Regions from separate parts of the Bacillus sp. DX3.1 genome, predicted to be linked through region 1. Evidence: riboswitches for the same ligand, from Rfam matches in the RefSeq annotation. Region 1 holds a riboswitch; each other region holds the start of a gene.

Region 1 (5,674 bases):
ATCATACGATGGGAAGAAGAATTTGGGAAACAATGGCGTTTGAAATAAATAGAACATGGGGAACAACGGTTTATATACCAGAGCAAGTAGCGGTAGATATGAAACAATTTTTAGGATCATGGGATCATTTACAGTTTATGCAACAACAGGGATGGATTGATCTGAACGTACTACAAGATGGACAATCTTTCGTAAAGAATAAGATAAAAGTAACACCATTTCGTCTATATGAAGAATATGTGTATGCATTTTTATTAGAAGAAGATGATAAAAAGGTGTTGATAGCACCTGATGAATTATATAGATGGGAGCCCCCAACACATTTGATTGGAAATTTAGATTTGGCAGTGTTGCCAATGGGAATGGTCGAATTTAATTGGAAAACGAAAGAACGCCTGCAAGATCGTGCTTTTATTGAAAGTATACGTGAGGCGACTTTTGAAGATACATTAGCGGTTGCAAAACAGTTACAAGCAAAACAAACGATTATTACACATATTGAGGAAGTTGATAATCTTGGCCATGATGAGTTACAAGAGATAGCGGAGGATCTTCAAAAAGAAGGCCTCAATATTGTTTTTGCATATGATACGATGCAGATTGAAATCTAAAAAGAACCTGGAAAACTCAGGTTCTTTTTACCGTTTTATCCTTATGTTCAAATGAATTTAATTAGAATGGCTTTATGCTTTTACAGGCTCTTCTATATAAGAAAGGGCATGTTCAAAATCGGCAATTAAGTCATTTACATTTTCGAGACCGACTGATAAGCGAAGCAATGAATTAGAAATGCCTCGTTCATCACGGGCTTCTTGTGATAGTGCTGCATGTGACATTTTTGCAGGATAGGAGAGGATGGATTCAACGGCTCCTAAACTAACAGCAAATACAGGAAGCTTAATTTGGGATAAAAGTTGTCGCAAGGCATCTTCAGACTGCAGCGTAAAGGATAGAACAGCACCGGCAGATGTTGCTTGGGTTTGCTGTGTTTCGTATCCTGGATGAGATGCTAAACCAGGATAATATACAGTTTGTATTTTCGGATGCTGTTGTAAATAATGTGCGATTTTGCTGGCATTTTCTGCAGAGTGTTCAAGCCGAACATGCAATGTTTTGAGACCGCGAAGTACAAGAGAACAATCTTGTGGGCCTAATATAGCGCCAAATGCATTTTGTAAAAAACCAAGTTTTTTTGCAAGCTCTTCATCTTTTACAACGGCCAATCCGGCTGTAACATCACTATGACCAGCAATGAATTTTGTTGCACTATGGAGTACAACATCTGCTCCGAGTTCAAGCGGTCTTTGGAATAGTGGCGTTAAAAATGTATTGTCAACGAAGGTAAGTGCCCCAGCGGATTTTGCTAGCTCACAAATAGCGCGAACATCAGTCACCTTTAATAATGGATTTGATGGTGTTTCAACATAAAGTACTTTTGTATTTGGTTGAATTTTGCGTTCCACTTCTTCTATATTTGTCATGTCAACGAATGTATGCGAAACACCATAGCGAGAGAGCACCTCAGTTACAATGCGATAAGTTCCTCCGTATACATCTTCTGAAATAAGAACATGATCTCCTTGTGATAGAAGTAGAAAGGCCGTAGAAATCGCTGCGATTCCAGATGAAAAGGCAAATCCTTTTGATCCACCTTCTAATAAAGCAATGATGTCTTCAAGCGCATCACGTGTTGGATTACCAGATCGACTATAATCGTATTTTCCAAACGTATCTGCATCAAATTGATGAAATGTCGATGTATTATAGATGGGAACGTTAACAGCACCTGTTTGTGAATCATGTTTATATTGGTTATGAAGTAAGAGTGTATCTAGTGAATAACTCATATTCTCACACCTTCTTTTACATGTTTAATTGCTTGTTGTAAGTCTCGAATTAAATCATCGCCATTTTCAATGCCGACGGAAAAACGAAGGAGGCGATTACACACGCCACGTGCTGTTCGTACTTCTTCTGGTATATCAGCATGCGTTTGCGTCGCGGGATATGTCATTAAGCTCTCGACTCCGCCAAGACTTTCTGCAAATGTAATAAGGGATAAAGATTGTAAGAATGGATCAATCCACTTTTCATCGCGAAGGCGAAATGAAATCATACCTCCTCTTCCTGGATAAAAAACATCGGTTACACCGTCTTCACTATTTAAATAAGAAACGAGTTTTTTCGCATTTTCCTCGTGTTGTTTCATGCGAAGTGCCAATGTTTTCATGCCACGAATGAGTAGCCAAGAATCAAATGGACTGAGAACAGCACCGGAAGCATTATGATAGTGAGCAAGTTCTTCACATAAAGATTCGCCTTTCGCAATTACGAGTCCGCTTAAAACATCATTGTGACCACCTAAATATTTCGTTGCACTGTGCAATACAATATCAGCACCTTCTGTTAGTGGCTGTTGTATATATGGCGTATAAAACGTATTATCCACGATTAGAAGTAAACCGTGTCGCTTTGCGACAGCTGCAACAGCAGCAATGTCTGTTACTTGCATCAACGGATTCGTTGGTGTTTCTATAAAAATAGCTTTTGTTTGAGAAGAGATTGCTCGTTCTATCTGCTCGATAGATTGTGTATCTACGTATCTACATCGAATATTCCACTTGTCTTCATGTTCAGAAAAGAGACGATAGGTGCCTCCATATAAGTCTTCTGATACGATAAGCTCATCACCAGAACGGAACAGTGAAAGAACGAGAAGAACAGCTGCCATTCCAGAACTACAGGCATATCCCTGCTTACCTTGTTCTAAATCAGTGATGGCATGCTCTAATAGAAGACGTGTTGGATTTCCTGTTCTTGAATAGTCAAAGCCAGTGGATTTTCCAATTCCTTCATGCCGATATGCGGTTGAAAAGTAAACAGGTGGATTAACTGTTCCAGTTGTTTTTTCACTCCGGTTTCCAATTTGGGCAAGTTTTGTTTCGATTGTTGACATGTATAATTCCTCCTTATATAAAGTTAGACTTTCATCAGTGGGGCTGTATTCCTCATGGATGATTAGCCCTCATCAATCGGGCTTTAACGAGCAGTTTATCCGCCACCTAACTGCTTTGATTTAGGTGGGATATTACTGCCCGTTAGTGGGGAAAAAATAAAAAAAGCCTTCTAAGAAGAAGGCTTTTATGCGAATATAGTCTTCTTCTTATCTGTCAAATCTTTTCACAATTTGCTGGAATTAGCACCTTATTAACGGTCACGTTAATGGTTGCTGAGGTGTCAACGGGCCAGTCCCTCTACCTCTCTAGATAAGAATATTTTGTATGAAATTTTATTATGTTTTTAACTTTACAATAAAAGTTATGAGAATTGCAACTTTATTTTAAATAATTTTTATTTTCTCTCTATAATTATTGACTTTTATTTTCTCTCATGCTAAATTTATGAGAAAATTAACAAAGATTGTTAAAAGGTACACGTATTTCCTTTTAGTTACATAATTAAATAATAAAGACGAACTCTTATTGAGAGCGGTGGAGGGAAAAGGCCCTGTGAAACCCGGCAACCTTCAAACAGAATGTTTGAAACGGTGCTAATACCTGCAAAACAACTTGTTTTGCATGATAAGAGGAGGATTAATGATGTCCCCCTCTTCAAGGCGAAGAGGGGGTTTTTATATTGATAGAAAAGAGGGAGACAGGTGAAATTACTAGATTTATTGTCAAAAGGAATTGTTATCGGTGATGGAGCAGTCGGGACATTGTTACATTCTCATGGTTTGCAAAGTAGTTTTGAAGAGTTAAATCTTTCTGATCCAGATCGTATTATATCAATTCACAAACAATATGTGGCTGCTGGTGCGGATATCATTCAAACAAATACGTATGGTGCAAATGAAGCTAAACTGCGCATGTATGGTTTGGAGAACCAGGTTGTCAAAATTAATAAGGAAGCGGTTAAACTTGCAAAATCGGCAGTGACAGATAGAAATGCAATTTTAGGGACAATTGGTGGGATGAAGCATATTGGAGCGGTTACAACGACTGATATGGAACGTGAGTTTATGCTACTTGAGCAAGCGGGTGCCTTGCTTGAGGGAGAGGTTGATGGACTGTTATTAGAAACATTTTATGATGAGTTTGAATTGCTGCATGCTGTTAAAGTGTTGCGGAAACAAACAACCATTCCAATTATTGCACAGCTTGCTCTTCATGAAGCTGGTACAACACAAAACGGCAATGATGTAAATAAAATGTTAGCTCAGCTTCTAGACCACGGAGCAAATGTTGTTGGGCTAAACTGTCAATTAGGGCCGCTTCATATGACGGAAGCTTTCAAAATGATATCGATTCCGAAAAAAGGTTATTTGTCAGCTTATCCAAATGCAGGTCTTCCAAACTATGTAGAAGGGCGTTATGTATATGAAGGAAGTCCAGCGTATTTTGAAGAGATGACACCAAAGTTTATTGAGCAAGGTATCCGTTTGTTGGGAGGGTGTTGTGGAACAACACCCGCACATATCCAGGGGATGAAACGTGCTCTTGAAAATGTAATACCCGTTACAGAAAAGCAGGTTGTCCAGCGGCCACAAGTGATTCATACGCAAACGAAACGCGCTGGTAATCATGTTACGCTTGCCGAGAAAGCGAAGAAACAAACGACGGTTATCGTTGAATTAGATCCACCAAAAACACTGGATACACAACGCTTTTTTGAAGGAGCAAGAGCATTAAAAAGAGCTGGGGCAGACGCTGTTACATTAGCGGATAATTCTTTAGCATCACCGCGCATTTCTAATATGGCCATGGGCGCATTATTAACGAAACATAATATCCCCGTGCTGACGCACTTAACATGCCGGGATCATAATGTAATTGGTCTGCAGTCTCATTTACTTGGGTTGTCTGCATTAGGTATGGAAGAAGTGTTGGCTTTAACAGGTGATCCAGCACGCGTCGGTGATTTCCCTGGAGCGACTTCAGTATATGATTTGTCTTCCATTGAATTGACCAAAATGATTAAAGAAATGAATGACGGACGTTCTATTTTAGGGAAGTCGATTGGTCCCGCTACACGATTCTCAGTTGGAGGAGCTTTTAATCCAAATGTGAGACATTTGAAAGCCGCTGTAAAGCGAATGGAGAGAAAAATTGCAGCGGGAGCAGAGTATTTTTTGACACAGCCAATTTACGATGCAGCATTAATTGAGGAAGTATATGAAGCTACAAAACATTTAGAACAACCAATTTTTATTGGGATTATGCCACTAGTAAGTAAACGGAATGCCGATTTTTTACATTTTGAAGTTCCCGGAATCACGCTCCCAGAAGAAATCAGAACAAGAATGGAGGGTCATGAAACATCGCAGGCGGCAATTGAAGAAGGAATCCGTATTTCACAAGAGTTAATCGATGCTGCTATGGAATTCTTTAACGGGATTTACCTCATTACACCATTTTTAAAATACGAAATTACAGAGCAGCTTACTGGGTATGTAAGAGAGAAGCAAAAAGCGAAAGAAGGAATAAATCTATGAGACCAATACAAGAGAGATTACAACAGGAAATTTTAATTTTAGATGGTGCGATGGGAACGATGATTCAGCAAGCAGATTTGGTAGCGGAAGACTTCGGAGGAGAAGAATATGAGGGATGTAATGAATATTTAGTGAAAACGCGCCCGGATGTCATTTTACAAATTCATAAAGAATACATAG
Region 2 (5,674 bases), 490 kb from region 1:
TTCTGTGACACTCATTCGTATTCTCCCCTTCTTAATAAACTACTCATGATTTTATCATATCGTATAGACACTCTAACAAATATGAGATACATCACATACAATTCTCTATTGCATGACCAAAGCATCATGATACAATATAAGTATATATACCCATAAAAAGGGGTTTATCTGCACTTCGAACTTTACTTTATTGAAACAACATGTCCCACGGATTCCTTTTCTTATAATCCTAATTCCCTTCTATAGATGATATCAACTTTCTAAAATTATACGTATCAATGCCGGACGGCTTCACTCGCTCTTATTTGACTCGTACAGCAATTCCCCTAGCACTGGCATTTTTAGTTGATTGAATTTGGAAACATATGAAAAAGCATGAGTTCATATGCCATTTCCTGCAAGTGGGATGACGAATATGAAAAAATATATTGAGCTAGATGGAGAAGTATACTGCACGTTATTTGTTCGAAAATTAGAGAAAAAGACTAGTACAATCCAACAGAAATTCAATATATTTCTCTTCATACTAACCAATGGAAAATACTTTTTAAAATTTTCATTAGGAGGATCCATATGAAGAAATTTGGAATCATTATTGCTACTTTTTTTCTTCTCACAACAGCCTGCAGCCATTCTACTGAAACAAATACAAAGAAAAATAGCGAGACAACAAATACAATAGATGCAAAAAAAGAAAAGAAAGAAGAAAAAACAAAACCAAATGAAGAACAACAAGTAAAATTGAACCGCGAACTAACTGACATAGAGAAAATGCTGATGAAACCACCCGGAAAATATGCTGGAAAAAACTATGATGAGGCAAAGGTAAAAGAGGAACTCGATAAACTTCCAAAAGATTTAACATCAGAAGAATACTATAATCGCATGTTAAGTCTTTTAGCTGAAGATTACCGTCCATATATTCCAATTTTCGTTAACTTTAATACATCTGTAGAAGTAAACAATGAAAAACCAAGCAATGAAATTACATTGCCTGAAGAGAAAAAAATCCACTTTTCTATTTTACTAGATACGAGCGGAAGTATGGCTGGAAAAGTGGGAGAAAAAACAAAGATGGATGCTGCAAAAGAAGCAATTGAACAATTCTCCGCCCAGCTTCCGAAAAATGCTTCTGTTTCTTTACGAGTATATGGACATAAAGGAAGTAATGAAGAAAAAGATAAGGCGTTATCTTGTGGCGCAACAGAAGAAATATATCGTAGTGCGAGACATGATGAAATAGCACTTAAAAACGCTCTTAACGGCGTAAAACCAACTGGATGGACACCTATTGCCAGCGCATTACAAGAAACGAAAAAAGATATTCCCCAAGACACCCCTGAGGCTATCGTCTATGTTGTAAGTGATGGAATTGAAACTTGCAATGGAAATCCTGTTCAAGCTGCTAAAGACCTGAATAACCAACCAAATATAGAAACAGTTGTAAATATTATTGGATTCGATGTAGATGATGAGGGAAGAAAACAATTAAAAGAAGTTGCAAGTGCGGGAAAAGGTGAATTTACATCAGTTGACGATGAACGTGCGTTAAATGATTATCTCCGCGCACAATATGAAGAATTACAAACTCATTGGCGACAATGGAAAGAACAAGGACAAAAAGAAGCACTAGAGAAAAAAGAACAAAAGAAGAAATTAGTAACTGATACGAAAGAAGCAATAAAAGAGCTCTCTCAAACAGAAAAAGAACACTTAAAGCAAGCACAACAATATGTAAAAGATGAAATTGGAAAATCTCCTGATCATCCGATTCGCGGTACATACAATATGATTATTGATCGCGGCAGTAAGACTTTTGGCTATGCAGTCCATAATGGAAGTAAGCTTTGGAGCGAATCTGTTAACAATGGAATTAATAAATGGAGTGAAATTACAAACGAAGGAAATAAGAAATAACATTGATAAGAAAAACGGAAATTAATTCAAAAGAAGCTTTGCGCCTTCACGCAAAGCTTCTTTCTTCTTATATTATAGACTAGCTTGCTCTTTTAAAGTTGCTGCTTTGTCTGTACGTTCCCATGAAAGGTCTACATCAGTACGTCCGAAGTGGCCGTAAGCTGCTGTTTGTTTGTAAATTGGGCGACGTAAGTCTAACATTTTGATGATACCAGCTGGGCGAAGATCGAAGTTGCTACGTACTAGTTCTACTAATACATCTTCAGATACTTTACCAGTGCCGAATGTATCAACTGAAATTGATACCGGTTGCGCTACGCCGATTGCGTATGCAAGTTGTACTTCTGCTTTTTCAGCAAGACCCGCTGCTACGATGTTTTTCGCAACATAACGAGCTGCGTATGCTGCAGAACGGTCAACCTTTGTTGCATCTTTACCAGAGAATGCACCGCCGCCGTGACGAGCATATCCACCATAAGTATCAACGATAATTTTACGTCCTGTTAAACCAGCATCCCCTTGTGGTCCACCGATTACAAAACGGCCAGTTGGGTTAATGAAGAATTTCGTTTCTTCATCCATTAATTCTGCTGGTACTACAGATTTGATTACGTGCTCTTTTAAATCGCTATCGATTTGTTCCCATGTAACTTCTGGATGATGCTGTGTAGAAATTACAATTGTATCGATACGTACTGGTTTACCATTTTCATCATACTCAACTGTAACTTGCGTTTTACCGTCTGGACGTAAATATTCTAATGTTTCATCTTTACGAACTTCCGTTAAACGACGAGCTAATTTGTGAGCAAGTGAGATTGGAAGTGGCATTAATTCTTTTGTTTCATTACATGCGAAACCAAACATTAAACCTTGGTCACCCGCACCAATTGCTTCAATCTCTTCATCAGTCATTTGACCTTCACGCGCTTCTAACGCTTTGTCAACACCCATTGCGATATCAGCAGATTGCTCATCGATAGCTGTTAAAACTGCACAAGTTTCTGCATCGAATCCGTATTTTGCACGCGTATAGCCGATGCCTTGAATTGTTTCGCGAACGATTTTTGGAATATCTACATAAGTAGAAGTTGTAATTTCCCCCGCTACCAATACTAAACCAGTTGTTACTGTTGTTTCACAAGCTACACGTGCATTTGCGTCTTTTGCTAAGATCGCGTCTAAAATTGAATCAGAAATTTGGTCACAAATTTTATCTGGATGTCCTTCAGTTACAGACTCAGATGTGAACAGATGACGTTTTTTTGTCATGTGGTAAACCTCCCTACAGTAATTGTATATATTGTACGGAACTCATCCTTAATTTGCCACAAACTGCGACATTCATATATTCTCCCACAAGTATAAAGAAAAACCTTTCCTATTTATAATAGAGGAAAGGTTTAATTTGCTACTTGCATACTGCTTTTTGCCCTTTGCTCTTATCGTTCGAGACCAATAAGCCTCGCACAGGTTTTAGCACCTATTCACTTGTCTTTACCGTACAAGTGAGGTTGCTGGGCTTCATCGGGCCTGTCCCTCCGCCAGCTCGGGATAAGAGAGTATCCGTCCCAACCTATACTAAAGAAATGATATTTATTTGTCAATTAATATTCACATATTCCTACAAGTTTTTCACATTTTTTGTCGAATGAAATATCTAGAAAAGAAATAATACATTCGCACAAACAAAAACAAATAAATAGTATACATTATTTATATGATTGTGTTATACTCTTGATGGGGATTACGAGAAATAATTCATTAAATTAAAAAGGATGGTATGTAACTATGAGTACTGTGAATGTCCAAATTGGATTACATGAATTACTGAACGGAAGCAATGCACAGGTTCAATTAAGCGTTCCACAATTAGTGGAAAAAGTACTAATGAGAAATGAAGGAAAATTAACTTCTACTGGTGCAGTTTCTGCTTCAACAGGAAAATATACAGGACGTTCTCCTAAAGATAAATTCATTGTGAAAGAAACATCGGTTGCGGATAAAATTGCTTGGGGACCTGTAAATCAACCGATTTCTGAAGAACATTTTAATAAATTATATACGAAAGTGTTGGAATACTTAAAAGAAAAAGAAGAATTATTCGTATTTAAAGGATTCGCTGGTGCTGACCATAACTATCGTCTTCCAATTCAAGTTGTTAACGAATACGCATGGCATAATTTATTCGTACATCAATTATTCATTCGCCCAACTGAAGAAGAGGCAAAAAATCATGAAGCACAATTTACAATTGTCTCTGCACCTAACTTTAAAGCAGATCCAGAAATTGATGGTACAAATTCTGAAGCATTTATTATGGTGTCTTTTGAAAAACGTATCGTATTAATCGGTGGTACTGAGTATGCTGGAGAAATGAAAAAATCAATCTTCTCTATTATGAACTTCTTACTTCCAGAACAAGATATTCTTTCTATGCACTGTTCTTCAAACGTAGGTGAAGAAGGTGACGTAGCATTATTCTTCGGTTTATCTGGAACAGGTAAAACAACATTATCTGCTGATCCAAACCGTAAATTAATTGGTGACGATGAGCACGGCTGGTCTGATAACGGCGTATTTAACATTGAAGGCGGTTGCTACGCAAAATGTATCAACCTTTCTGAAGAGAAAGAACCACAAATCTTTAATGCCATTACATTTGGATCTGTATTAGAAAACGTTGTAATTGATGACCAAACACGCATAGCAGATTACAATGACACAGCGTTAACAGAAAATACACGTGCTGCATACCCAATTCATGCGATTGATAATATCGTAGTGCCAAGTGTTGCAGGACATCCAAATACAATTATTTTCTTAACTGCTGATGCATCTGGTGTATTACCTCCAATCAGTAAACTAAATAAAGAGCAAGCTATGTATCATTTCTTAAGCGGTTACACTAGTAAACTTGCTGGAACAGAACGCGGTGTTACATCTCCGCAAGCTACATTCTCAACTTGCTTCGGTTCTCCATTCTTACCGCTTGATGCATCTCGCTACGCAGAGATGCTTGGTGAAAAAATTGAGAAACATGATGCAAAAGTGTTCTTAGTTAACACAGGATGGACTGGCGGCGAATATGGCGTTGGTAAACGTATGAACTTAGGCTATACTCGTGCAATGGTGCAAGCTGCATTAAACGGAGAACTTGATAACGCTGAAACAGCTAAACATGACATCTTCGGTCTTGAAGTGCCGCTTCATGTTCCTGGTGTACCTGATGAAGTATTAATGCCTGAACAAACATGGGCTGATAAAGCTGCTTACAACGCAAAAGCAAATGAGCTTGCAGGTAAATTCAAAGAAAACTTCAAGAAGTTTGATACCGTTTCTGAAAATATCATAAAACTTGGTGGCCCAATCGCTTAATTTGAATTTTACTGTTGAAATAACCCTTACTCATATGAATAAGTATGCTGTTATTGTAAAGTCCGCGTACTCACCGACAAAACCCATGCGGCTTTGCAATTACACACACTTAGATAAAAAGAGGCTTACGAGTTTTTCGTAAGCCTCTTCTTTTTATTTATCCCCCATTAACAGGTAGTAATACCTCCACCTTAAAATTCTGCAAGAAATAACGAAGTTAGGTGGGATAAACTGTCCGTAAAAGCCCGATTAGTGAGGGCTAATGATCATTCGGGAATGTCTCCCACTGATCAAAGTTTCACTTTATTCTCATCTTTCATACTGTAATATCCTAAGTTAATCACGATTAAAAAATAACCACCCATAATCCCAACAGCAA
Region 3 (5,674 bases), 1.6 Mb from region 1:
ATTTTGATGGAAGTTCTGGAAAAGCAGATGTAAACGTAGATGGTCTATCATATGAAGAAAAATCGAAGAATACATTAATTGGAGTAAAGGGATCAGGAGAAAATAATATTAAAGTGAGAACAAGTTCAGGTGACTTTAAATTACGATAGTTTATGCGTGAAAGTTCTTGTATTCTCAAAAAACATGTCCCACTACAAGTAGGGACACGTTTTTTTATCCTGCATTAATGGATAGTGAATTCTTCAATTACAGATGTAAGCAAGACAGAAGATAGGTCGGAGCATAACTGTTTGTAAAAAAACGATTGATTATATAGTCCTTTCAAGATTCAAAAATTCTTCTGTACTCATAACATCCGCATATACGTCATTTAAACTTGCCAAAATTGTATTGTGAATATACACAGCAGGAATCGTTGCATTTTTAAATATAAGATCTTTTGTTGCACACGCATCATGTACAACAGTACAACTAAAGCCAAAATCAAACGCAGCCCTTACTGTGGCATCAATACACATGTGAGTCATCATACCGCATATAATGACCTTTTCAATGTCAATTTGTTGCAATTGCTCCAGTAATGTTGTTTCTCGAAAACTATTTGGATAGTGTTTTAGAATGACTGTTTCATCTCGTAAAGGACGAACATTCTCATGAATATGGACACCTTCTGTATTAGGAAGGAAAAATGTAGCACTTTCTTTTGTAGATACATGCTGGATATGGAAAATTGGTTGATTTGTTTCTCGAAAATATTGAAGAAGTTGACTTGCATATTCGCTAGCTTCTACTGCACTACGTAGTTCCATCTTTCCGTTTGGAAAATAGTCGTTTTGAATATCGACGAGTAAAAGGGCTGTTTTCATATGTTCTATCGTCCTCCGTTTTCATTTTATCCCGCTATTCGTGGGCAGTAAGCCCCCCATCTCAAGATTCTGAGAAATGCAAAGAAGATAGATGGGGGATAACTGCCTGTAAAAGCCCTACTGATCAAAGTTTCACTTTATGTTATTCCATTAGAGACTAGTATTTTCCTTTTGGAAAGAGAAGTATATAAATACAAATTAAAAAAACGACATAAAACCCTTCTTTTTAGGTGGGAGAGAGCATCTGGCCATGCATAGAAGCGGTCAGATCCTCTTCCTGCCCAAACATATTGAAAACAAAGAGAGAAAACGAGTGCAGGTCACCTTTTGTTATCCATAGCCGCGGCTTATATGTTGAAAAATAAAAATGGATTTATATAGTAAGAAGAAATTTACGTAAAATGAAAATCTACTGCTGAGTAATGAAAATGTAACGTATTTTTCATTCGAACATCTTGATAAAAGAATAAATAACGTATTTTTCAAATATTTTTGTTGACTCTTTCTTTTCGGAGTTTTATAATAAATCTTAATTAAACGACAATTAAATCGATACACTCTTATCCAGAGAGGTGGAGGGACTGGCCCTTTGATACCTCAGCAACGGATTTTTTGAATACCGTGCTAATTCCAGCAAGCTAATAAGCTTGGAAGATGAGAAGATGTGAATGAGTATATAAGTGCTCTTCTTCTTATTTGTATTATGGATAAGAAGAAGAGCACTTTTTATTTTGCCTCAAGAACTGCTTCAAGTTGTTACAACACATGGGAGGGAAGAACATGATTTCATTTGAGAGCGTAAGTAAAGTGTATGAGTCAGGAGGTCAATCGGTTCATGCAGTAGACGATGTAACATTAACAGTGGAAAAGGGTGAGATTTTCGGCATTATTGGTTTTAGCGGTGCTGGGAAAAGTACACTGTTACGCTTAGTAAATATGCTAGAACGCCCAACATCGGGAACGATTTTAATTGATGAAAAAGATATCACGTCATTATCAACAAAAGAGCTACGTCAGCTAAGACAGCGAATCGGGATGATTTTCCAAGGTTTTAATTTATTCAAATCTAGAACAGTGTATGGAAATATTGCTTATCCACTGAGGTTAGCGAAGTTGTCAAAGAAAGAAATAAAAGAGCGCGTAAATGAGCTATTGAAGTTTGTCGGATTAGAAGATAAAGCTGACTACTATCCAGAACAATTATCAGGTGGACAGAAACAACGTGTAGGGATTGCAAGAGCACTTGCAACATCACCAGATATTCTCATTTGCGATGAAGCAACATCTGCTTTGGATCCAGAAACGACAACAGAAATTTTGAATCTATTAAAGAAGGTAAATCGAGAATATAATGTAACGATTCTTCTTATTACACACGAGATGCAGGTTGTGAAAGAAATTTGTCACCGCGTGGCCGTTATGGAAAAAGGGAAAGTAATTGAAGAAGGAATACTGTTCGATGTGTTTACAAAACCAAAAACAAAAATAACAAAAAACTTCGTGCGTTCTATTATTAACGATCACTTACCAGAAAGTGTCCTTGCTAAAATTCAAAATGGTGGATTGATCTATCGTTTAACATTTACTGGTGAGGCGACGGGACAGCCGGTGTTATCTTATATCGCGAAAAATTATAATGTTGATGTAAATGTACTCTATGGAAATATCATTGAATTACAAGGTGTTTTATTTGGAAATCTCCTCGTAGAACTAAAAGGGGAGCAAAAAGAAATTCAAAAAGTGCTACAACATCTACGATTACAAGTGCAACTGAAGGAGGTTGAAAGTCATGCGAGTTGATTGGAGTATATTTTGGCCCCGTATTTTAGATGCGACAGGGGATACACTCTTAATGGTAATTGTCACCCTTATATTCGCTATAATTCTGGGTATACCTCTAGGTTTGCTTTTATATGTGACGAGAAAAGGGAACTTTTTAGAAAATAAACTGGTCTTTTCTATTCTTAATATTATTATTAACACGATTCGTCCGGTACCATTTATCATCTTTTTAGTCGCTCTTAGTCCGTTGACACGTACTGTTATCGGAACGACAATCGGCACAGCCGCTGCTATCTTTCCGATGACGCTAGTAGCTTCTATTGGGATTGCAAGGATGGTAGAAACAAATTTGATTTCTGTTCCAAAAGGTATTATTGAGGCGGCACAAGCGATGGGGGCATCACCGCTGCGAATTGTTTTTGAGATTCTGGTTCCAGAAGCGTTAGCTCCATTAATTTTAGGTGTTACGTTTATGACAGTTGGTTTAATTGAATTTTCGGCAGTTGCTGGTCTTGTTGGCGGTGGCGGTCTGGGTGATTTGGCAATGACGTATGGTTATCAACGTTTTGATACTTCCGTTATGTTCGTGACAGTTGTATTACTTATTATTCTTGTACAAATTGCACAAAACTTAGGAAACTATTTTGCAAAGGTCTTTTTACACAGATCATAAAAGGAAAAGGGGAAAATGACATGAAAAAAATATTAGCATTTGTATTGTCAGCGATTGTGGGGATTTCACTTTTAAGTGGTTGCGGAGCTGATGCAAAAGAGAAAGTGGTTCGCGTCGGTGTAACAGGAACGGATGGAGATTCATGGAGTATTTTACAGAAGAAAGCTGAAAAAGAAGGAATTAAAATTAAGCTTGTGGAGTTCTCTGATTATACAACACCAAATAAAGCATTGGCTGACGGAGATATTGATTTGAACTCATTCCAACATATTGCTTTTTTAGAGCAATTTAAAAAAGAGCATAAGTTAGATATTACAGCAATTGGTACAACGCAAATTGCACCAATGGGATTGTTCTCTGAAAAATATAAGAAGCCAAGTGATATTCCAAATGGCTCAGAAATTGCAATTCCAAATGACCCAACAAACCAAGCGCGTGCATTAAAACTCCTTGATACAGCAGGATTATTAAAATTGAAAAAGGATTTTGGTCTGTTTGGTGACCCAAGTGGCATCGCTGAAAATCCGAAAGAGTTAAAAATTACACCGGTAATTGCACAGCAAACACCGCGTGTATTAAAAGACGTAGCAGCTTCTGTTATTAACAATGGTGTTGCGGGTCAAGCTGGTTTAAATCCAGCGAAGGATCCTATTTTCTTAGAAGATCCAAATAATGAGAATGCGAAGCCATATATTAATATCTTTGCAGCTCGCACGAAAGATAAAAACGATCCAACGCTCCAAAAAGTTATTGAATTGTATCATTCAGAAGAAGTGACAGAAGCCGTTAAAAAAGAAACAAAAGATGGTGCAATTTCAGTAGATCTTTCACTGGAAGAGTTAGAGAAAATCGTAAAATAATATTGAGTTAAACGAACTAACAGAAGGAACCCCTCCGCTGTTAGCTCGTTCAACATATATCATACCTAACAGACGATACCCTAATTTTGTACCTTCCAATTCTGTATAACATAGAATCTAATGTCTGTTAGGTAGAGTGAAAAAACCAGGAGTTTTCCTGGTTTTTTATTTGGTTAAGTAAAGAAACTAGCTGAAAATAAGGTAATCCAAATAATAATTGGATAGGAAAGTAAACTAAAAAACAGTGTAAGGGCCAATTTCCTTTTTTGAATTTTTACTAAGGAGAATAAGTAGAAGGAAAACAGTACAATTATAAATGCTGATATTGTCCCAGGATTGTAAGAACGGTAAATTAAAAGTAAAACAATATGTTGAACCGCGTTCAAGAAAATAGCTCCTTGTATGAAAATAATCCAGTAAATAGAAGATATAATTTGAAGTTGATATAGGATAATGAAGAGTAGAACAATGGCTGTTAATATACAAATCGCTATTATAAATTGATGATTACTTATGAAATTGATAGAGAATTGATTAGCAAGATACTGTGGCATTTGGTTAGCTTCTTCAAGATTGTGAATTAAAAAGAATAAGGGAATACACCAAATTATAATATCGGTGGCCATATTTTTACTTCTAGGTGTTTTAAACAAATGAATCATCTCCAATAGATGAATAGGTAGATAGTTGAAGGCATAGAAAGCCCGTAAGAAGAGGGCTCCCTATGTTATTAGAGTTATTCAATCGTAATGCTCTTTAAGTTACTTTCTGTAGACTGTGTTTTTTCTTCTATACAAGAAGAAAGCTCTTCTTGTAAAATGTTGATCACCTTTTTAGCTTGTTGCCCAATGGGAGTAGGTAATTCATGTATGATATACATCCCAACCTCAATCTTCGTCCGAATGATTTTTCGTAGTAAGTCTTCACGCATGTACAACACCTCCGAACCGAATGTTTAGTACATCCCCTTCAAATTTTGCACCTTGAATGGATAAATGCGTTAATGTTTTCGGTAATGTAATGTTTCGTTTGACAGAGCCAGCGCGAATGATGAGTTCATCACCTTTTTGATTTAAAGCTAGTTCATTTTTATCAGAGAATGGGATAGAAAGTACAAAAATGTACTCGTCTCCGTCCTTTGTTACATATTGCGTCCGTCCGTTAAATTTTACAGCAGTTGGATCGGGATCATTTTTGAACAAGGCATCTCCAACACGCTCCAGCATCGATAAACCGACGACTTCTTGCTCGAACATGGGTGCTTCATAAATAGGAAGTGGCTGAAAGCTATCTTGAATCAATGTTTTATATTTTTTTTGTGCATCTTTCCATGCTTGGAAGTAAGGATCGGTAACTGTATGAGGGATCACACGATTGATCATGACCGCATCAACGTTGTAATCATATAAATTTAAATACGTAAAACTGCGCTGTGCTTCTTTAATGACCATTTTTTCTGGATTTACAACAACGCGAATACTTGTTACTTCCCG

Evidence for each region. A riboswitch is a leader RNA that binds a small molecule or an ion and turns the genes downstream of it on or off. The one in region 1 is predicted to bind S-adenosylmethionine.
Region 2: linked by a shared signal. The riboswitch ahead of metK (methionine adenosyltransferase) and the one ahead of QRE67_RS19890 (bifunctional homocysteine S-methyltransferase/methylenetetrahydrofolate reductase) in region 1 are both predicted to bind S-adenosylmethionine.
Region 3: linked by a shared signal. The riboswitch ahead of QRE67_RS01970 (methionine ABC transporter ATP-binding protein) and the one ahead of QRE67_RS19890 (bifunctional homocysteine S-methyltransferase/methylenetetrahydrofolate reductase) in region 1 are both predicted to bind S-adenosylmethionine.

The regions. Positions count from the first base shown of each region.
Region 1 is NZ_CP128153.1:3,964,780-3,970,453, reverse strand. Features, by position in the region: gene QRE67_RS19905 (MBL fold metallo-hydrolase) at 1-611, shown strand, start outside; gene metC (cystathionine beta-lyase) at 684-1,847, opposite strand; gene QRE67_RS19895 (methionine biosynthesis PLP-dependent protein) at 1,844-2,956, opposite strand; SAM riboswitch class I at 3,161-3,273, opposite strand; SAM riboswitch class I at 3,477-3,588, shown strand; gene QRE67_RS19890 (bifunctional homocysteine S-methyltransferase/methylenetetrahydrofolate reductase) at 3,659-5,494, shown strand; gene metH (methionine synthase) at 5,491-5,674, shown strand, end outside.
Region 2 is NZ_CP128153.1:4,451,772-4,457,445, forward strand. Features, by position in the region: gene QRE67_RS22335 (MogA/MoaB family molybdenum cofactor biosynthesis protein) at 1-15, opposite strand, end outside; gene QRE67_RS22340 (VWA domain-containing protein) at 574-1,917, shown strand; gene metK (methionine adenosyltransferase) at 1,990-3,189, opposite strand; SAM riboswitch class I at 3,357-3,478, opposite strand; gene pckA (phosphoenolpyruvate carboxykinase (ATP)) at 3,709-5,295, shown strand; gene QRE67_RS22355 (ATP synthase subunit I) at 5,586-5,674, opposite strand, start outside.
Region 3 is NZ_CP128153.1:382,253-387,926, forward strand. Features, by position in the region: gene QRE67_RS01960 (DUF4097 family beta strand repeat-containing protein) at 1-149, shown strand, start outside; gene QRE67_RS01965 (cysteine hydrolase family protein) at 309-866, opposite strand; SAM riboswitch class I at 1,424-1,527, shown strand; gene QRE67_RS01970 (methionine ABC transporter ATP-binding protein) at 1,647-2,666, shown strand; gene QRE67_RS01975 (methionine ABC transporter permease) at 2,656-3,321, shown strand; gene QRE67_RS01980 (MetQ/NlpA family ABC transporter substrate-binding protein) at 3,342-4,181, shown strand; gene QRE67_RS01985 (HXXEE domain-containing protein) at 4,355-4,843, opposite strand; gene QRE67_RS01990 (DUF3926 domain-containing protein) at 4,918-5,112, opposite strand; gene QRE67_RS01995 (ArsA family ATPase) at 5,105-5,674, opposite strand, start outside.